2 regions of the Polaromonas sp. P4_F4 genome follow, and region 2 is predicted to be linked to the other one. Evidence: riboswitches for the same ligand, from Rfam matches in the RefSeq annotation. Region 2 holds a riboswitch; the other holds the start of a gene.
What was found. A riboswitch is a leader RNA that binds a small molecule or an ion and turns the genes downstream of it on or off. The one in region 2 is predicted to bind S-adenosylhomocysteine.
Positions count from the first base shown of each region.

Region 1 (10,750 bases), on a different contig from region 2:
CCAGCGGCCAGCTGGACGCCCGCAAGCTGGCGGGCTATGAGTTCGCGGGGGAGTTGTCTTTGGGCGGTGACCTGCGCCCTGTAAGAGGCGCCTTGGCCATGAGCCTGGCACTGGCGCACCTCGCAAAAAACGATGGCGCCATGACTCCTGACAAACCCGGCATGCCGGCCAGGCAACCCAAATTGGTGCTGCCGGAAGGCAGCGCCCAGGAGGCAGCGCTGGTTCCCGACGCCGAAATCTACCGTGCGCACCATTTGCTGGACGTGGTCAGGCAATTCCTGCCCGGTGACACGCCACCCGAGGTGCTGGACGGCTGGACCCGGATCGCGCCCATTCCTCGCCGGGAGCAGGCAGATTACCCGGATCTCGCCGACGTCAAGGGCCAGGCGGCGGCCCGGCGGGCGCTGGAAATTGCCGCGGCCGGCGGACACAGCATCTTGATGATGGGCGCGCCCGGCTCCGGCAAATCCATGCTGGCACAACGTTTTGCCGGCCTGCTGCCCGTCATGACCACCGAGGAGGCGCTGGAAAGCGCCGCGGTCGCCTCGCTGGGCGGTCGCTTCGCGCTGGAAAACTGGGCCCTCCGGCCGACCTGCGCGCCCCACCATACGGCCAGCGCCGTGGCACTGGTGGGCGGCGGCTCGCCGCCCCGCCCGGGCGAGATCTCGCTGGCCCATCGGGGCGTTCTGTTTCTCGATGAGTTGCCTGAATTCCCGCGCGCCGCACTGGAAGCACTGCGTGAGCCGCTGGAATCCGGCACCATCACGATTTCCCGGGCAGCACAGCGCGCCGAGTTTCCAGCGCGCTTTCAGCTGGTCGCCGCCATGAACCCCTGCCCCTGCGGCTACCTCGGCTCCAGCCTGCGTGCCTGCCGTTGCTCGCCCGACCAGGTGTCCCGTTACCAGGGCAAGCTCAGCGGCCCCCTGCTGGACCGGATTGACCTGCATGTGGAAGTCGGTGCGCTGGCCGCCGATGAACTGGTGAACACGCCGCCCGGCGAGGCCACCGCCTCAATCCGGGGCCGGGTGGTCCAGGCCCGCGAGCGGGCCATCACCCGGCAGGGCAGCACCAACCAGGCCCTGGAAGGCCAGGCGATTGATGCGCAATGCCAGCTCGATGACGCGGCGGCGAAATTTCTGAACACCGCCGCCACGCGGCTGGGTTGGTCAGGTCGCAGCATTCATCGGTGCCTGAAGGTGGCAAGAACCATTGCGGACCTGGCGGGTGCGGCCACGGTGCAGGTCACGCATGTAGCCGAGGCGGTGCAGTACCGCCGTGCGCTCAAGGCCGCTCACTAAACCTGGCGCCGGGGCGTCATTCACCAGTGCCAGGACCCGCAGCCTCCGCTGAGGCTGCAGGTGCATGATGGCTCCGCCCCCGGAGTGCCGTGGCAAACGATGTACCGGGTTTTCCCGTCCAACCCGTTGCAACAAGGCGCTCGCTGCGCGCTGCTTCCAGGACGGCCGGCAGGTCCGCTTCCAGCAGGGCGAGGGGGCTTTGGCCGTTCAACCAGACGCAAGGCTGGACAAACCAGACGGCAAGCGCCCAGCCGTCAAACGCGCCCCCCAGTTCGGCGCGCACCTTCCGGGGCGCCTGCCTGATCGACAGGTCGCGAAAGTCAAACTGAAACATCGGAATCCAGAAGTTGCCCTGCCATTCAAAACCAAAAATATTGCCCGAGATGATCAGCTTTGCCAGGCTCACAGCATTTCCAAGCTGGCGCTTCTCCAGCCAGCCGGCGAGATCGCTCTCGCGCACCGCCCCACCTGAGGCCTGACACCCTGCACGCACCGCTGCGAAATCGCGATCGCCAGCGAGACCGGCGTTTTTTTCATCCGGCGCCTGCGTCACCTGCTCAATCGATGTACCCATGGCTCAGCGATTCCCGTGATTTCAGTGCGTGGTGCGTGACCGGATCGCCCGGGACAGGCTGCGGCTCAGAGAAGCGGCCGGGCCGCTGAACCATTCAGGAGGGCCAGCTCCCGTTCCAGCTGGCCGCAGCGATCGCGTTCCAGCATCAGCGCCGTGTGCAATTGCTCCAGCGCCTCCACACATTCCAGCACAATGGCCTGAACCCGACCCGCTGCATGTTGCGGCTGCGGCCCGGTGACGACGGCCAGCCGCTCGCCTACCGTTTGCCTCAGCCTTGATTCGACGGCGCGGAACATGGCGTCCCAGTCATCGTTCGCGATCTCACGCGACTGCCCGGTCAGCAATGCGCTTGCCGCCAGTAAGGCAACAGCGTCGCCTGTGTCTGTGTCTGTGTCAGCGTCATGGCCCCTGGCACAGGCGAAAGAGATGTTGATCGCGGCGGCAGCTCCGGCGTAGTGATTCCTTGAGTCTGGCCCGAGCCCCCCGGAAATCGGCATGGTCGACGCCAGGTACGCCAGGTTCGCGGCCCCGGGTGCCCGATCAGGTTTTGTGTGGATCATGGCACACCTCGTACTAAGTTAGGTTGATTCATCACGCTGCAACAGCGGTCAGGTGCCTCGACCAGGTACACGGCTGGCAATATCGCACTGGTTTCTTATAGCAAGTCGCGATTCGTGCGTCGGTGCGCTAACGAACAAAACCGGGAACAGGCAAACCCGGATGCTCGCCTCCCTCCCCGCAATGGCGACCGTCTTTTCAGGGAGCCGCCGAGCGTCGCTGGACCAGCCATTAAAGCCCTGTGGGGCGACGGGATGAGACGTCCAGCAGTTCGGCATAGGACTGCCGCCCAGCGGCATAACAGCCACATGCCGCGGCTTCGAGCCCGCTGCGGTCCAGCACCCTGAAGTCGCCGCGGTGGTATTCGATGAGGCCGCTGCGCTGCAAAGCACCGGCAGCCGCCGTGACGCCGACGCGGCGCATACCGAGCATGTAGGCGAGAAAGGCTTGCGTAACATGAAAACTGTCGGAGTGGGCACGGTCCTGGGTCATCAGCAGCCAGCGCGCCAGGCGCGGGCCGATCAGGTGAAAGCGCAGGCACGCAGCCGATGCGGCCTGCTGGGCCATGAGCACATAGAGGTAGCGATTGAGGCCGCGCTGCAGTGCCGCACTGCCTGCGAGCTCTTTGCGGAAGGCGCCGGTGCCTATGCGCCAGGCCGCACCCGGGCCTTGCACCAGCGCATGCAAGGGCGAGGTGACCACGCCCAGGGCCACCTGCGCGCCCAGCATGCCCTCGCGGCCCACCATGCCCACTTCCACGCCGGGGCTGCCGTCAAGCAGCGCCACCAGCGAAATAAAGCCCTCGGTGGGAAAGTAGACATGGCGCGTTGGCGTGCCGGGCTCGCACAGCACTTCGGACAGCACCAGCTGGACGGGCTCGCAAATGGCCAGCAGCCGCACGCGGTCCTTGCGGGGAAGCCGCTCGATCAGATGGTTCTGGACGGTGGCCAAAATGGCTCTCCGGTGTGCTGCCGGCCCTCTCAGGTGTCGGGGGCGAGCATGGCGCGCTGCTGCGAGATGCAGTGTAGGTCGATGTACCGAGTATGCGCCACGCACCGCCGCGCCACTGTATGCCAGCGCACACACGGCGCGATGTGCCAGGGTGTGGCCACGGCCGAAGCGCCAGGCAGCCGGGGCCGGGCCGAAAGCCGGCACCCGCCCCAGACCTCAAGCCGCCAGCCGCTGGGGAAGCAGGCGGTCGTACTCCTTCTTGACCACCGCATAACACTCGCAGGTGCGCTGCTCCAGCCCCTGGCGGTCCAGCACGGAGATGCGGCCGCGCGCATAGCTGATCAGCCCGGCCTTTTGCAGCTTGAGCGCGCCCTCCGTCACGCCTTCGCGGCGCACGCCGAGCATGTTGGCGATCAACTCCTGCGTCATCACCAACTCGTTGCCCTGCAGGCGGTCCAGGCTCAGCAGCAGCCAGCGGCACAGCTGCTGGTCCAGCGAATGGTGGCGGTTGCACGCCGCGGTTTGCGCCATCTGCGTGATCAGCGCCTGGGTATAGCGCAGCATCAGGTGCAGCACCGGCGCTTTCTTAAACTCGTCCCTCATCAACTGCGCCTTCAGCCGAAAACCCTGGCCAGCGCTTTGCACCACCGCACGGCTGGGCGTGGACTCGCCGCCCATGAACAGCGAAATGCCGACGACGCCCTCGTTGCCCACGACGGCGATCTCGGCCGAAGCGCCGTTTTCCATCACATACAGCAAGGAGACGATGGCTGTCGTTGGAAAATACACGTGGCTCAATGTGCCACCCGACTCGTACAGCACCTGGCCCAGCGGCATTTCGACAACTTCCAGTTGTGGCAGCCAGCGCTTCCACTCGGCGTCTGGCAGGGCGGCGAGCAGCTGGTTTTTTTGGGGGTCGGGGGAAATAGCCATCACAAAACTCCGGGGCGGGGTCTGACTTCGAAAACTACCTCTCGCAGAGGTTTTGGTAGCGCCTTGGACTATATGCAGCCAGACCCATGTTGTATGTTCGATAGCGCACATACAAGTCGCCAATTCGACTTTATATGTTCGATAACGAACATACAAGAGAAGAGATCAGGCAGCCGGAAAAAAGCGCTCTCCAATCGGACTCGGGTTACGCTGGCTCAATCCGGGCGCAACCCGCCAAAACTGAAGCTGTTTTTGAGGGTAATACTGCTAAAAATTGGCTTTGTCAACAGCCTGGCCGGACTGATGTGCTTGATGTCTGACGCCGTCCAGCGGACACAAAAAAAAGCGCCAGGCGAAAGCTGAGGGCAGCTTTCGCCTGGCGCGGGGATGGCTTGCAGGTCTGTCAGATGGCCAGGATTGCCACCGATCTCGCCGTCAGGCTGTTCAGAAGCCTGTCAGGCTCGGTCAACGCCCCTGATACTCCGGGGAAAGTGCAGGCTGCGCGGCCACCGGCGCCGGTGGCGGCTTGGGGCCGTAGGTTGCGCCATCGCTGGTGCGCAGGGTTGCGCCTTCCACGGTCACACGGCTGCCAACTGCGGGCGCGTGCGCCACTTCCACGGTGCGGCGCGAACCGTCTTCCATGTGCACGCCGACCTGGTAGACAGTTTCCTTGCGTACCTGGCCTTCTATCGCATTGCCGGCAAAGCCGCCGCCGACCGCGCCCAGGATGGTGGCGGCAGTCCGTCCGCCGCCATGCCCCACCTGGTTGCCCAGCACGGCGCCCAGCACCCCACCAGCCACGGCGCCCACGCCGGGGCCGGCCGGCTTGGCGGAACGTACCACCGGCGTGACCGATTCAACGGAACCACACACCGCGCACACGGCCGGTGCGGCGGCCGCCATGACGGGGGCCGGTGCGGCAGACGGCGCGGGCGAAACGCCTGAGTAGCTCGGTGCTGGAGCCGGTTTGGGTTGGGGTTTGACCACTTTTTTGGCCGGTGCGGGCGCGGCGGCAGGCTTGGCGGGTGCAGCCGCCGGCTTTTCAATCAGGTCGTCGGCTGCATTGGTGGAAGCAGCAGGCCCGGCCAGCTGCGGTGCAGCCGGGGCCTGAGGCGTCGCCACAGCCGCCACAGTGGCAGCAGGGGGCTGGGCACGCTGGTTGTATAGCATGGTGGCGCCCATGCCGAGCACCGCCACACCGAGTATGCCGATCGCGGCCCACAGGGGCTTGCTGCCAGACGAGGCAGGTTGCTGGCCGGGCTGGAGGTTATCGACGGAGGTGTTCATGGGGTATCCCTTCATTTGTTAAAAAGTCCCGGGACGGCAGCAACCTGCATGAACGCAAGCTGGTGCCCTTGTCGCCGCTCACTCATGAACGTCCGAGACAGCCTAAAGGTACACAGACCGCGCCAACGACACGTGTTTTTTTGTAAATGCAGGCAATGCGGCGGTAAACACACGGTAAACAGGAGGGTGGGAGCGCAGCCGGGAGCCGGCCGTCCTTGCCGGCCCGGCCGCCTCACAAATTGGGCGCCAGCAAGCGTTGCAATTCTTCCGCTTTTGCACCGCGCCGCCGGGCCAGATCCTGCAGCTGGTCGTCGCCGATCTTGCCCACGTTGAAATACGTGCTTTCAGGATGGCTCAGGTAAAAGCCGCTGACGCTGGCCGCCGGTGTCATGGCCAGGCTCTCGGTGAGGGCCATGCCCACCTCGCCCGCCTTGAGCAAGGCAAACATGTCACCTTTGACGCTGTGGTCCGGGCAGGCCGGGTAACCGGGCGCCGGGCGGATGCCCTGGTATTTTTCGGCGATCAGCGCTTCCGCGCCCAGCGACTCGGTCGGCACATAACCCCACAAATCCTTGCGCACACGCTGGTGCATGGCCTCGGCAAATGCTTCTGCCAGCCGGTCAGCCAGCGCCTTGAGCATGATGGACGAGTAGTCATCATGGTCGTCCAGAAAGTATTTCTCCTTCTTCTCGGCGCCCAGGCCGGCGGTGACGGCAAAGAGGCCGATGTAGTCGGCAATTCGAGTGTCTTTCTGGCCCGAATCCGAAACAGCAGCTGCGCGAGCGGCCATCACATCAGGCGCGAGCACCTTGGGTGCGACAAAGTCGGCCAGGCAGCGGCTGGGCCGCATCACGCCGTCCACCGCGGTTTTCTCCGCCTGCTGACGCAGGCCGTACCAGGTCATGGCCACCTCGCTGCGCGACTCATCGGTGTAAATCTCGATGTCGTCGCCCACGCTGTTGGCAGGATACAGGCCGATCACCCCGCTGGCGGTGAGCCAGCGGCCCTCGATCAGGCGCTTGAGCATGCGTTGCGCGTCGGCATACACCCGCACCGCCTCGGTACCGACCACCTCGTCCTTCAGGATGGCCGGGAACGGGCCCGCCAGGTCCCAAGTCTGGAAAAACGGGCCCCAGTCGATGAACTGCGCAAGCTCGGCCAGGTCGAAGTTTTTGAACACACGGCGGCCGATGAACTTGGGCACGGGCGGCGTGTAGCTTGTCCAGTCGATGGGCGTTTTATTGGCGCGGGCCTTGGCCAGCGGCCACATCGGTGTCTGCTTCTTGTTGGCGTGCTGGGTGCGCACCTTGTCGTAGTCCGCCTTCAGCTCATCAATGTATTTGGTGGCCTGGTCGGACAGCAGGCTTTGCGCCACGCTCACGCTGCGCGAGGCATCGGGCACATAGACCACAGGACCCTCGTAGTGGGGGGAAATCTTCACCGCCGTGTGCACCCGGCTGGTGGTGGCGCCGCCTATCAGCAGCGGGATTTTCTTGATGCGGAAATGGTCGTCCTTCTGCATCTCGGCCGCGACGTACTGCATCTCTTCCAGGCTGGGCGTGATCAGGCCGGACAGGCCCACGATGTCGGCGCCCTCGACCTTGGCGCGCGCCAGAATTTCGTGGCAGGGCACCATCACGCCCATGTTGACCACTTCGAAGTTATTGCACTGCAAGACCACGGTCACGATGTTCTTGCCGATGTCGTGCACGTCGCCCTTGACGGTGGCGATGATGATCTTGCCCTTGGTCTTCACGTCTCCACCGGCGGCTTCCAGCAGCAGTTTCTCGGCTTCGATGTAAGGCAGCAGGTGCGCCACCGCCTGCTTCATCACCCGGGCGCTTTTGACCACCTGCGGCAGGAACATCTTGCCTTGGCCGAACAGGTCACCCACCACGTTCATGCCGTCCATCAGCGGGCCCTCGATGACATGCAGCGGCCGCCCGCCCTCGGCCTTGATGGCCTGCCACATTTCCTCGGTGTCTTCGGTGATGAACTCGTTCATGCCCAGCACCAGCGCGTGCGACAGGCGCTCGCGCACCGGCAGCGCGCGCCACTCGTTTTTCTTGCTGTCGTCCCTGGCGCCGCTTTTGGCGCTCTCCGCAACTTCGATGAGGCGCTCACTGGGTGTGAGTTCAGGCTCACCCGGCTTGTAAACCGGCTGGCGGTTGAGGACCACGTCTTCGACGCGCTCGCGCAGCGTCGGCTCCAGGTCGTCATACACACCGACCATGCCGGCGTTGACGATGCCCATGTCCATGCCGGCCTGGATCGCGTGGTACAAAAACACCGTGTGAATGGCTTCACGCACCGGGTCGTTGCCGCGGAAGCTGAAACTCACGTTGGACACGCCGCCCGACACCTTGGCGCCCGGCAGGTTGGCCTTGATCCAGCGTGTGGCATTGATGAAATCGACCGCGTAGTTGTTGTGCTCCTCAATGCCGGTGGCAATGGCAAAGATGTTGGGGTCAAAGATGATGTCTTCGGGCGGAAAACCGACCTCATCGACCAGCACGCGGTAGGCACGCTCGCAGATTTCAATTTTGCGCTGGTAGGTGTCAGCCTGGCCCTGCTCGTCAAATGCCATCACCACGGCCGCCGCGCCATAGCGCTTGAGCAGCTTGGCCTGGTGCTTGAAGGGCTCCAGCCCCTCCTTCATGGAAATCGAGTTGACGATGCCCTTGCCCTGGATGCAGCGCAGGCCGGCCTCGATCACGCTCCACTTGGAGCTGTCGATCATGATGGGCACGCGGGCAATGTCGGGTTCGCTGGCGATCAGGTTCAAAAAGCGCACCATGGCGGCCTGGCTGTCCAGCATGGCCTCGTCCATGTTGATGTCGATGATTTGCGCGCCGTTTTCCACTTGCTGGCGCGCCACGACCAGGGCCTGCTCGTACTCGCCATTCAAAATCATGCGGGCAAAAGCCTTGGAGCCGGTGACATTGGTACGCTCGCCGATGTTGACAAAGAGCGTGCCCTCCCCGATAGCCACCGGCTCCAGGCCGGACAGTTTCATGGGAGGAACAGCGATGGGATCTTGAATTTCGGACATGCACTCACCTTTTGGGCTCAAGGTGAGCGTCGTTACTGCGGCGCCTCGGGGGAGGCGCCGGTAACCCAAGCCTGACGAATGAATGCTTCGCTGCAACGCTCCTTGGGTTACCATTATTTTAAGGGCAGGCAGCAGCCGGCGCCATGCCTCACAATAAATCCGCAAAATCCATGTTTGAAACCCTGTTTGGCGACAAGAAAAAGGCGGCGACCGGTCCACCCGAGCTGATGCGGCCGGAAGAACGCATGCGTGCGGTTGAAGGCTCCAGCACGGCCGAACTGGCGGCCAGGCTGCTGATTGCGCCGACGGCACTGATGCAGCTCACGCCCGAAGAGGCGCTCACCGTGGTGAGCTACATGGTTCCGCAAAAAATTGCCGCGGGCACCACCTTCATCACCGAAGGGGACAAAAGCGAAACCGACTACATGCTGCTGGTGCTCGAGGGCGAGGTCACCGTGGAAAGCATCATGGTCAGCCGCCGCACGCCCGTCACCGTGTCGGTGCTGGGACCAGGCAGCCTGGTTGGCGAGATGGGGCTGGTCGATGGCCGGGCCCGGCTGGCGTCCTGCACGGCCAGCACCGACGTGCGGTGCGCGGTTTTGTCGCGCGCCGCCCTCGGAACACTCAGCACTGACCAGCCCCGCACGGCGGCCAAGCTGATGTTTGCCGTCTCGCTGCGGATTGCCGAGCGGCTGCGCGATGCCACCGAAAAACTCAAGAAATACAGCCAGCTCACGCAGGCCATGCAGCAGGAAATCGACCACCTGCTGCCGGACGACTGACACCCGGACTGACGCCTCACGCGAACAAAAGCAAAAAGCGCGGAGCCCGCCAGCCCGCGATCCAAGCCCGCCTAAGCCGCCTCGGGGTAGAAGAAGCGGGAAGCGACTGCCCGTGAAGGCAGGGGCGCCACCGCATTCGCAATGGCCTGGATATGCTCGGGCGTGGTGCCGCAGCAGCCGCCCACGATATTGACCAGCCCTTCATCGGCAAACTCGCGCAGCAGGCGCGAGGTCACGTCGGGTGTTTCGTCGAAGCCGGTGTCGCTCATGGGATTGGGCAAGCCGGCATTGGGGTAACAGCTGATGAAGGTGTCGCCGGCCACGCGGGCCAGCTCCTGGATATAGGGGCGCATCAGCGTGGCGCCCAGCGCGCAATTGAGACCGATCGCCAGCGGCCGGGCATGGCGCACGCTGTGCCAGAAGGCGGTCACGGTCTGGCCGCTCAGAATGCGGCCCGAGGCGTCCGTGACGGTGCCGCTGATGATGAGGGGCAGGCACTCGCCGGAGTTGTCGAAATACTCGTCGATCGCAAACAGCGCCGCCTTGGCGTTGAGCGTGTCGAATATGGTTTCGACCAGCAGCACATCGCTGCCGCCCCTGACAAGGGCTTCGGTCTGCTCGTAATAAGCCTTGCGCAACTCTTCAAAGCTCGTGTTGCGCGCGCCCGGATCGTTCACGTCGGGGCTGATGCTGGCGGTTTTGGGTGTCGGGCCCAGGGCGCCCACCACGAACCGCGGTTTGTCGGGCGTGGAAAACTTGTCGCAGGCGGCACGCGCGATGCGGGCCGACTCGTAGTTCATCTCCACGGCCAGGTCCGCCATGTCGTAGTCGGCCTGGGCGACCGTGGTGGCGCCAAAGGTGTTGGTCTCTATCATGTCGGCGCCGGCGGCGAGGTAGCCTTCATGGATGTCGCGGATCACGTCGGGACGGGTCAGGCTGAGCAGTTCGTTGTTGCCCTTGACGTCTTTGTGAAAGTCCTTGAAGCGCGCGCCGCGGTACTGGGCTTCGTTCAACTTGAAGCGCTGGATCATGGTGCCCATCGCGCCGTCGAGAATGGCGATGCGTTGTTCCAGGATGGCTGGCAGTTGCTGTCCGCGGGTATAGATGAGGGGCTTCATGCCCCGATTTTAAGGTGCGGCAGCTTTTTTAGCAGGCTCCCGAATAGCGTCCCTGGTTTCCGCCAGGGCCACACTACCCTTCGACAGTGATCTGCACCAGCCGGGGCCGCGGGACTGGCTTCGCCAGACCGCAGGCGCAGCGCCCCCTTGGGGGGGCTGAGAGCCACACGCAGTGGGCGAACGTGGGGGCCTTAGAC
Region 1 covers NZ_JBFUJO010000012.1:2,814-13,563, reverse strand. The annotation lists gene AC1DUR_RS13890 (YifB family Mg chelatase-like AAA ATPase) at 1-1,298, shown strand, start outside; gene AC1DUR_RS13885 (hypothetical protein) at 1,315-1,872, opposite strand; gene AC1DUR_RS13880 (hypothetical protein) at 1,938-2,432, opposite strand; gene AC1DUR_RS13875 (Crp/Fnr family transcriptional regulator) at 2,662-3,381, opposite strand; gene AC1DUR_RS13870 (Crp/Fnr family transcriptional regulator) at 3,598-4,314, opposite strand; gene AC1DUR_RS13865 (glycine zipper 2TM domain-containing protein) at 4,780-5,601, opposite strand; gene metH (methionine synthase) at 5,834-8,653, opposite strand; S-adenosyl-L-homocysteine riboswitch at 8,671-8,763, opposite strand; gene AC1DUR_RS13855 (cyclic nucleotide-binding domain-containing protein) at 8,797-9,435, shown strand; gene AC1DUR_RS13850 (homocysteine S-methyltransferase family protein) at 9,507-10,553, opposite strand.
Region 1: linked by a shared signal. The riboswitch ahead of metH (methionine synthase) and the one ahead of ahcY (adenosylhomocysteinase) in region 2 are both predicted to bind S-adenosylhomocysteine.

Region 2 (10,750 bases):
CATGTCGGCGATCAATGCGTCGATGCCGGGCAGGCCGGCCACCGTGCCGCGCACCACGACAAGGTGTTCCAGTGACGGGTGTCGGGCCGCCATGGTCCGGGCAAAACCGACCAGGTCGAAACTGCCGAAATCGGCCTGCACAAAATAGCCGCGGGCGCCCGACTGGGCGGCGAGCTGGCCGATTTCGACCTCGCGGTGCTGCGGCAGCGAGCACACCGGCACAATGCCGGCCTTGTAGCAGGCGAGCAGCACGATGGCGGTGTCCACCGTCGTGCCGAGCTGGAAGATGGCGCGGTCGCCCGTCGCCAGCCCCATGGCCTGCAGCGCTGCGGCCAGGCGATCCGTTGTTTCGTCCAGCGCGCGAAACGTCAGGCTTCGCTCATCGCTGATAAAGGCCAGCCTGTCGGGGTAGCGCGCCGCCGTGGCGCGCAGGCAGTCGCCCACGGTGGAGGCCACCCAGGAACCATTCGCCAGCGAGGCAGTGGCGCGTTGGTCGGAAGGGTAGGTCACGCCCTCGATAGGGCTTTGAATGTCTCGCATGCTTGTCTCCGGGGTCTCTTTCGTTCGCTTCGGTTTTCTTGGGGTCTCTTGGGCTTCAGCGCGTGCTCAGGGCCGGGCCGGTGCAATAACCACACGGTCCCGCTCAAACACTTCAATGTGCCCGCGAACGCCGCCGGTGAAAAGCCCATACCAGACGGCGGGTTTGAGGCCCAGCGCCTTGCGGCGGAATTCCATCGGCTGGCCCGCCTCGATCAGGTCGTAGTCGCCGGCCGCCGTCACGCGGCATTCGGGCCGCGCCGCGGCGTCTTGGACCAGTGCCGAAAACTCCGCCAGCCGGGGCACGTAAATACCCACACCCGGGCCCGCGCGGTCGCCAGCGCCGCCGCGTTCATCCAGCAGTCTGGCCTTGGCGGACCAGATGTCGTCAATACGGGCCAGACGGCTGCCGCGCTGCACGGCGGCATCTTCAGCCTCCAGCGCGGCCTGCAGAGTCAGCGCACCGTCATCGGCATCGAGCCGGTCCAGCGGGCGCAGCTTGCGCGTGAACTCGACAAAGTAGCCGTTGGGATCGCGCACATAGATGGACTCGATGACTTCATGGGCGGTTTCCACCGAGACGTTGAGCCCCTGCGATTCAAGGCGCTGCTTCCAGGCCTGGAGTTCTTCGGCGCTCTCGACGATCCATGCGGTGTGGGTTGCGTCGAACACGTGGTCGTCGGGCAGCGGCGGCTTCGATGCCCGGTCTTCCATCGCGGCCGGCAGGTCGGAGCCCAGGTAATAGAAGAAGGCAATCGTGCTGCCGTTGCCGCTGTCGAAGAAAAAATGCAGAAAGTCCGGGTGCGTGGCCGGGCCCCAGCCGCGGGCCGAGATGACATGCACCAGCGGCAGCCCCAGCTTGTCGCGGTAGAACTCGATGGTTTCGCGCAGCTTCCAGGTGGGCCGGGCGGTGTGGTCAACGCCGCGCAATGCGGGTTGGGGAAGCAGGTCACGGGCTGACATGGTGGTCTTTCTGTCATGAGGGTGAAAAGGTTGTGCGAAAGGGCGCGGGGCCATCACTGCGGGAAGTGCTCCTGGAGCCAGGCGCCGAGCAGCCGGCCGGCCTCCAGCCGCCCGGGCTCTTCACCGGGCGACAGCGCACGGCCGTGGTGGTCGCCGCGCACGCGCAGATGGCGCTTGTCGGCGCTCGCGAGCGATTCGAAAATCTGCCGTACGTCGCCCGGAAAGCAGGCCTGATCGCCGGTGTACTCGACCACCAGCACCGGCTGCGTGATGGCCGCGGCGGTCTTGGCCAGCGTGGCGTTGGACGAGATACCCGACCAGGTGGAAAGCCAGCTCTCCGGCGTGCACTGCCGCGCAAAGCCGACCGCGCCATAGTTGGAGGCAAAGGGCTCGGCGCCCCACAACGATCCAAACTTGCGGTCCGACGGGTCCAGCGACAAATCAAGGCAGCGCAAATCGCCATCGGTGCGCCAGACGTTGATGATGGGCGTGTGGCCTGCCAGCCGCCGGTCTTCCGCGCTGGCGCCGTTATCCGCGCCCTTACCCGCGCTATCAACCGCGGCCTTGACGCGCCGGCGCGCCGCCAGGCGTCGCTCGATCAGTGCGCGGGCCGTCGCGTCCAGCCGGGCGACACGCTCACGCTGGGCCGCCCGGTAGCGCGCCACAAACTCCGGTGCATAGCGCGTGGCTTTCGGGCCGGCATAGCCGTTCGCCGGGTTGAGCGGGTCGAGCGAGGCGTCAACCGACAGCGCATCATTTTCGTCGGCCACCGAAGGGTCGATGCAGTTCATCAGCAGCGCGCCCTGCCCCGGGTGCGGACCGATGAACACCATGCCATCGGGCACGGGCATGTTGAGCTCTGCCAGCTGGGTGGGCTTGCCGCCGGGGGTTTTGGCAATGCGCGACTCGCGCGGCAATGCGGCCTGCTGCGCATAGAAGGCATACAGGCCGGCGCCGCCTGAATTGCCCAGCAGCACGATGCGCCTGAAGCCGCGCGACCGGAGATAGGCCAGGCCGGTGGCCACGTCGTGCAATGCAAATTCGTGCTCAAGCCGCAGGTCGTTACCGACCGAGCGCGGCGCCTGCGACCAGGCGGCGTAACCCGCCCCGACGATGTCCGGGATGAGGTAATGGCAGGCCATGAATTCCCGCGGGTGCATGACGCACACGACGGTGTCGCTCGGCGTGGCGGGCTGGTACAGCGAGCCGCTGGTGGCGGCGCCATCGGCGGTGCGCAACACCACATTGGTCGTGCGCGTGCCTTGCGGCACATCGCGCGGGTTCCAGTCGGTATTCAGAAATCCCGCGGTCGCCTGTGAGGCGGGCAGTGACGCGGTGTTCGCGGTGCTCGCGGTTTTGCCTGGATCGGTTGCTGTCATCTGTCAAGCCGCAGCGCGGCCCCCGTCATTGATTTGAACCAATGATAGGGATATTTGACAGTAGTGTCAATTATTTGACGTTAGTGTTAACCCGAATGCCGGAACGGCTTCTTTTTCAGGTGGTTGTCGAAAGCGGTCAGCGCATCGCGCATCTGGCTGACCGCCTCTTCCACCGACCCTGCACGTGCGCGTTGCGCGTGGTCGGGCAACAGCGCACGCAGGCTGAAGTCGGCGATGGACTCGGCCACGCCGCTGGCCGGCACATTGCCTTTGGCGTCGAACCACCAGGCGCACCAGTTGCACATGCCGATGATCGAAAACGCGGCGATGTGGGCGTTGGTGTCGCGAAACTGGCCTTCGTCGATCCCGCGCTGGATCACGCGCACAAAGTGCTCCAGCACCGCGCGGCGGGCCGCCTCGGCCGCCGCCCGGTGCGGCTCGGGCAGGTTGCTCTCGCTGCGCTCCACCACCCGGAACTGCAGCGGATGCGAAAGAATGAGGCCCGCATGCTGCAGGATCAGCTGCCGCAGCGCATCCCGCGGCGGCAGGAGATCGCGCTCCGAAACACTGGCGGCGAGCAGGCTGGCTTTTTCGGTGACTTCTTCGGTCAGCGCTTCCAGCATCGACTCCTTGCTGGGGAAGTAGTAATAAAGCGCCGTTCGGCTGACACCGACCGCGTCCGCGATGTCATTGATGTTGGTCCCGCCGAAACCTTTTTCGATAAACAGCAGGGACGCCGCGTCCAGGATGGACTGGCGCTGCGCGTCGTTGCGCGTGGGCCGGGGTCTGGCTTCTTTTGCTTTGCTCGTCATGTTCAAAATGTAGCGCACTCGCGCGCTGCGGGACGCGGCAGCCAGGAGCCCAAAAGCCCCGCTACAGGGCGTTGCCCGCTGACCGGCCCTGGCGCATCTTGCGCGCGCGGCGCTTTTTGGCCACCGGTGGCACTGGCGCCTCGGCCATCGGCGTGGATTCCGGCACCAGCAGCAGCACGTCTTTCACGCCCAGCCCCATCATGCCCAGGGCCTCGGCCGCGGCGCGGCTCACATCGATGACCCGGCCCGCGCCGAAGGGGCCGCGGTCGTTGATGCGCACCTCGACCTCGCGCCCGGTCACCAGGCTGCGCACACGCACCAGCGTGCCGAAGGGCAAGGTCTTGTGGGCTGCCGTCAGCGCATGCATGTCGTAGCGTTCGCCGCTGGCCGTGCGGCGGCCATGAAAGCGCGGCCCGTACCACGATGCCTGGCCGCGCTCGAGTTCGCGGGGCACCTCGCCGCCCAGCAACTCCGGCTCGGGTGCCACGGACATGTTGACCGGCCCAGGCCCCCCCATCGGGTCTGCCGGTGCCGTCGGAGCAGTGACGGCAGGCCTGGCGGCCGGGCCGGGTGGAACGCTCGCAGGCGGCTGTGCCGGCGGGGCTGTCGCACAGCCCGCCAGCACGGCCAGCAGGCTTGCAACAATCCAGACCCTGATAGCGCTCTGGTGCACAGGCTTACCTAGTGCAGTGTTGCACGCTATCTGGAACATAAAACCGCGTCTTTTGCGCCATGGCAGCGTTACAAATCCGCGCGATACCTGCGGGTATCGCTGTGGTTTGCGCCTTGCCCTGACCCAAAATCCATCGCTTTTATTGGTCCCATCAAGCATGCAACACTGCACTAGCCATCAGGCCTTGTACTGCAAACGCCGAAGGATCTCCGTCGTCGCAGCGGCCTGGTTCATCGTATAAAAATGAATGCCGGGCACGCCAGCCGTGCAGAGCTGGTCGCACAGTTCGGTGACCACGTCGAGGCCAAAGCTCTTGATGGACGCCGTGTCGTCGCCGAAGCCCTGCAGCCGCAGGCGGATCCAGCGGGGGATTTCCGCGCCGCAGGCATCGGAAAAGCGCATGAGCTGCGTGGAGCTGGTGATGGGCATGATGCCGGGCACCACCGGCACATCAAGGCCAAGTTTGCGCACATCGTCCACAAACCGAAAGTAGGCGTCCGCGTTGAAAAAGTACTGGGTGATGGACGAATTGGCGCCGGCCCTGACTTTGGTGCCAAAAGCCTGCAGGTCGGCATCGGCCGACTTGGCCTGCGGGTGGACCTCGGGGTAAGCCGCCACTTCAATGTGAAAAGCGTCTCCGGTTTCTTCACGGATGAAAGTCACCAGGTCGCTGGCGTAATGAAACTCGCCGCCGATGCCGTAGCCGCTGGGCATGTCACCGCGCAGGGCGACCAGGTGCTTCACGCCCATGGCCCGCAGGGTCGCCAGTTGCTGGCGCACCGTGCCCTTGGTCGCGCCAATGCACGAGAAATGACAGGCTGCGATCACGCCTTCGTCCAGGATTTCCTTGACGGTGCCAAAGGTGCCGTCTTGCGTGGAGCCGCCGGCGCCAAAGGTCACGGAGCAGAACTCCGGCTTGTGCGCGTACAGGGCCTGGCGGGTCACGCGCAGCTTGTCTGCGCCCTCAGGCGTCTTGGGAGGAAAGAATTCAAAACTGATGGGAAGGTTCATCGCAAGATCTCAATCGTTGTCGGTTTTCTTGTCGCGCCGCTTGCCGCGCGCCGGTCCCGGCTGGCCCGCATGGGCGGCTTCCGGGTCTTCATGCGGTTCGCGCGAGGCAGCGCGCGGAAGGCGCTTGGGCGCCTTGCGTTGCGGGGCAGCGGGCAGCGGCTGGCTCTCGCCGGCGTTGTCGTGGCCTTTGACCGCATGGATGAAAAACTCGCGGTTGCCGTCACCGCCGTCAATCGGCGATGCCAGCCAGGCCTTGACGTCCAGCCCCAGCGCAACGCAAGCATCGCGCAGGCGCTTTTCCACAAACTCGAACAGCGCCGCTTCGCGCACAATGCCACCCTTGCCAATCTGGCCGGGCTGCAACTCAAACTGCGGCTTGACCAGCATCAGCACATCGCCGCCGGGCTTGAGCAGGCGCACCACGGCGGGCAGCACCAGCGTGAGCGAAATGAAGGACAAGTCACCCGTCAGGAAGTCAAAGTCCGCCTCGACGGGGGTCTCCGCCTCCAGCCCGGCTTCATCATCATCATCATCATCATCATCAAATTCGCCCTCATCAGCCCCCGCTTCATGGGCAGGACCAGCGATCAGGTCCATCACCGTCATGGAGCGGGCATTGACGCCTTCGATGCAGACGACCCGCGGGTCAGCGCGCATGCTGGCGTGCAGCTGGCCATGGCCCACGTCCACGCCCACCACCTGCGCCGCACCGTGCTGCAGCAGGCAGTCGGTAAAGCCGCCGGTCGACTGGCCGATGTCCAGGCAGCGCAGACCGGCGACATCAACACCGGTGCTTTTCAGCGCCCCTTCAAGCTTCAGGCCGCCGCGCGAGATGTATTTGGCCTCGGTGTTGTCGAGCACCTGCAGCTCGGCGCCGTCCGGCACTTCATCGCCGTTTTTGGCAACCTTTTTCCACGCGCCGTCTTCTTCTGCGCGCCACTGCACGCCCGAAGCAATCAGGCGCTGGGCCTGAGAGCGGGTGGTGGCAAAGCCGTGTTCGACGAGAAATAAGTCAGCGCGCATGTAGCTCCATGGAGTGAACCCCACGCCCGAAAACATTCAGGCGGAGGCCTTGTCTTGCCCAGAGGGCCCTGTCTTGCCCCCTCTCCCTTTGGGAGAGGGTTGGGGTGAGGGCCGGCGGCCTTAAAAAGACTCGCTTGACGACTGGCGCCGCCAGCCCTCACCCCTGCCCTCTCCCAGGGGGAGAGGGAGTAATGCTGTCGCTTAATAACGGTAGGTGTTGGCCTTGTACGGGCCGGCCTTCGACACGCCGATGTAAGCCGCCTGCTCGTCGCTCAACTCGGTCAGCATCGCGCCGACTTTCTTCAGGTGCAGGCGCGCCACTTTTTCATCGAGGTGCTTGGGCAGCACATAGACCTTGCCCACTTCGTAGTCGGCCTGCTTGGTGAACAGCTCGATCTGCGCAATGGTTTGGTTGGCGAAGCTGGACGACATCACGAAGCTGGGGTGGCCGGTGCCGCAGCCCAGGTTCACCAGGCGGCCCTTGGCCAGCAGGATGATGCGCTTGCCGTCGGGGAAGATCACGTGGTCGACTTGCGGCTTGATCTCTTCCCAGGTGCATTTTTCCAGCGAGGCGACGTCGATTTCGTTGTCGAAGTGGCCGATGTTGCAGACGATGGCCTGGTCTTTCATCTTCGCCATGTGGTCGTAGGTGATGACGTTCTTGTTGCCGGTGGCCGACACAAAAATGTCGGCCTTGTCGGCGGCGTATTCCATGGTCACGACCTTGTAGCCTTCCATCGCGGCCTGCAGGGCGTTGATGGGATCGATCTCGGTCACCCAGACCTGGGCGCTCAGGGCACGCAGGGCCTGGGCCGAGCCCTTGCCCACGTCGCCGTAACCGGCCACGCAAGCCACCTTGCCGGCCACCATCACGTCGGTGGCGCGCTTGATGGCGTCGACCAAGGACTCGCGGCAACCGTAGAGGTTGTCGAACTTGGACTTGGTGACCGAGTCGTTGACATTGATGGCGCGCAGGGCCAGCGTGCCCTTGGCAGACATTTCATTGAGGCGCAGCACGCCGGTGGTGGTTTCTTCGGTCACGCCGATGATGTTTTTCAGGCGGCGGCTGTACCAGGTCGGGTCTTGCGCGAGCTTGGCCTTGATCGAGTTGAACAGGCAGATTTCTTCTTCGCTCGTAGGCTTGGAAATCAAGCTGGCGTCTTTTTCGGCCTTGGTGCCCAGGTGCATCAGGAGCGTGGCGTCGCCGCCGTCGTCCAGGATCATGTTCGGGCCTTCTTCAGGCGTGCCCTTGGCGCCGTTGAATTCGAAGATCTTGTGGGTGTAGTCCCAGTAGTCGGCCAGGGTTTCGCCCTTGATGGCGAACACCGGCGTGCCGGCGGCGGCAATCGCGGCGGCGGCGTGGTCTTGCGTCGAGAAGATGTTGCACGAAGCCCAGCGCACTTCGGCGCCCAGAGCCTGCAGCGTTTCGATCAGCACGCCGGTCTGGATGGTCATGTGCAGTGAACCGGTGATGCGCGCGCCCTTCAAAGGCTGGGCTTTGGCGAATTCTTCGCGGATGGCCATCAGGCCGGGCATTTCGGTCTGCGCGATGTTCAGTTCCTTGCGGCCCCAGGCGGCAAGCGAGATATCGGCAATGGTGTAGTCGGTGGAAGGTTTCAGGACAGCGCTCATACGGTTCTCCAAATTCAAACGTCAACTGGGCAAAATCGCCACGGGCAAGGCGCTTTCGAAGCAGTGGGGGAATTCAGTCATTCACCCGGCTTGAGAGAGCACTTGCGGGTGAGCGTGGTTGCAATGAAGTCCTGAGCCTGGTCCACGTGGTGTGGGTTGCAACGCTCCTCAGGAATCCGCCATTGTACCGAAGCCGGCCGCACCGCACCAGCGCCTGGAATCGGCATGCGAAAATTTCACGATGCAAGAACTCGACAACTGGCCCGCAGACGAGCGCCGCCTGATCTCCGGCGTTTTCACCGACATCGATGACACCCTGACCACCGAAGGGGCGATTACCCTTGATGCGCTGGAGGGCTTGGCTCAATTGAAAGCCGCCGGGCTCAAGGTGGTGGCGATCACCGGACGGCCAGTGGGCTGGAGCGAGCCTTTCGCGGCAAGCTGGCCGGTCGATGCCATCGTGGCGGAAAACGGGGCAGTGGCGCTGCTGCCGGATGCCCAAAGCGCCGCGCCGCGGCCGCTCTCAAAAATCTACCAGCAGAATGCGGCCACGCGTGCAGCCAACTTCACCCGCATGCAGGCCGTGCTGGCGCGCATTGAGCGGGAGCTGCCCGGCATCCACCGCGCCACCGACTCGCCAGGCCGGGAAACCGACATCGCCATCGACCACAGCGAGTTCACGCAGCTCAGCGACGCGCAGATCGCCACCGTCGTGGCGCTGATGAAGAGCGAAGGCATGCACGCCACCGTGAGCAGCATCCACATCAACGGCTGGTATGGCGGCCACAACAAGCTTGAAGGCGCGCGCTGGATTGTTCGTGAACTCTGGCAGCGCGACCTGGACGCCGAGATGGGTCAATGGGTCTATGTGGGCGATTCGACCAACGACCAGCTGATGTTCAAGACGTTCGCCAACAGCGTGGGCGTGGCCAACATCGCGCGCTTTGTGCCGCAGTTGACGCACCTGCCGCGCTATGTGACGCGCGGCGAGCGTGGCGCGGGCTTTGCCGAAGTGGTAAAGATTTTGCTCACCCCTGCTGACGCTCACTTCGTGTAGCGTCCCCTCCCCTTGCAGGGGACGGCGCCTGCGGCCGGGCAAAGCCCGATCCGCGGCCCCTGCCGGATTAGCGGAGGGCGGCCGCGCGGCGCAGCGACGCCCAGCGCAGCCACGCGCCCAGGCCGGCCACCGCCAACACCAGCGCGGCGTAACCCTCGACCGTGGCCGGCAGGCCCAGCGGCGCGATCAGCCGGCCGGCCAGCATGGCGGGCACGCTGAAGGCGAGATAGCTGGTGGCATAGAGCGCGGCAAACAACTCCGCCCGCTGCTGCGGCTGCGCCAGCGGCGCCAGCGTCTGCACCTGCGCGGAGAAAGCCGAGCCGCCGCCGAAACCGGCCAGCGCCGTTCCCGCAAAAAACAGGCCCACCGAATGGACGGCCAGCGACACGGCCACCAGGCCGGCGCCCAGGGCGAGCCAGCTCATACCGACGGCGCTCATGCGCGCGGGAGCCAGGCGCCTCAACAGCGTGGGTGAAACGGCGCCCAGGCCGAAGAATGTGGCAATGGCCAAGCCGTTGACGATGCCGTTGTGGATGCCGAAGATTTGCTGCAGCACCGAAGGCACCAGCGACAGGTACAGGCCCGCGAGCGACCATACCGCCAGCATGGTCGGCACCCCGCGCACAAACTCGGCACGCGCCTGCACCGGCACCGAAATGCGCGGCACCAGCGAGGCCAGCGCGCCGGGGCGCGGCGTGACGCTTTCAGGGAGGAACAGCGTGGCCACCGCACCCGTCACGCAGATGGCGGCCAGCACGCCGAACACCAGCGGCACCGGATGCAGCGCGAGCTTGACGGCGATGCCTGTCAGCAAGGCGCCCACGGCCAGCCCCGCCAGCGGCGAGACGCTGCCTATCATCGCGCCCAGCCGTTTTTGCGACGCCGGGGCCGCTTCCACCACCGCCGCCGTCAGTGCGCCGCTGACCATGCCGGTCGCAATGCCCTGGACGACGCGCGCCGCGATGATGCCGCCTATGCCCTCGGCCAGCAAAAAGGTCAGCATCGCGCCGGCCTGCAGCAGCAGGGCGACAAACACCACGGGGCGCCGGCCGATGTGGTCGGACAGCGAGCCGGCCACCAGCAGCGAGGCCAGCAGCGCAATCGCATAAATCGCGAACGCCACCGTCAGCAGCGCCGGCGAAAAGCCCCACTGCTGCTGGAACACGACAAACAGCGGCGACGGCGCGCTACCCGCCACAAAAAACGCGAACAGGAGGATCGCCAGCAGCGGGAAGGCGGCTGCCGGCGGCAGTTGCCAGCGAGCGGCGGAGGATGAAGAGGGTTGCAAAGAGGGGGCGGCGGGTGCGGTCATGGGAAACGCTCAACTTTCTTAAAGCAAATTTATTTGCGTTTGTGAATTCTACGCCGAGTTTAAAATTAACGCAAACATCGTTGCTTTAAGCTAGAATCACCGCATGAATACCCCCACGACGCCCCAGACCAAACGCCCCGGCGGCCGCAGCGCGCAGGTGCAGTCCGTGGTGCGCAAGGCGCTGGAAGAACTGATTGCCCAGGAAGGCCGCGACAAGGTCACCGTGCCGGCCGTGGCCGAGCGCGCCGGCGTCAGCGCCTCCAGCATTTACAGGCGCTGGGGCGACGTGAACGGCCTGCTGGGCGAAACCGCGACCGAGCGGCTGGACCCGAACCGCCCGCTGCCCGAGAC
Region 2 covers NZ_JBFUJO010000003.1:87,568-98,317, forward strand. The annotation lists gene AC1DUR_RS04755 (AMP-binding protein) at 1-540, opposite strand, end outside; gene AC1DUR_RS04760 (VOC family protein) at 607-1,500, opposite strand; gene AC1DUR_RS04765 (alpha/beta fold hydrolase) at 1,554-2,879, opposite strand; gene AC1DUR_RS04770 (TetR/AcrR family transcriptional regulator) at 2,966-3,691, opposite strand; gene AC1DUR_RS04775 (septal ring lytic transglycosylase RlpA family protein) at 3,753-4,364, opposite strand; gene metF (methylenetetrahydrofolate reductase [NAD(P)H]) at 4,542-5,375, opposite strand; gene AC1DUR_RS04785 (TlyA family RNA methyltransferase) at 5,385-6,398, opposite strand; gene ahcY (adenosylhomocysteinase) at 6,600-8,030, opposite strand; S-adenosyl-L-homocysteine riboswitch at 8,134-8,206, opposite strand; gene AC1DUR_RS04795 (HAD-IIB family hydrolase) at 8,272-9,087, shown strand; gene AC1DUR_RS04800 (MFS transporter) at 9,155-10,399, opposite strand; gene AC1DUR_RS04805 (TetR/AcrR family transcriptional regulator) at 10,503-10,750, shown strand, end outside.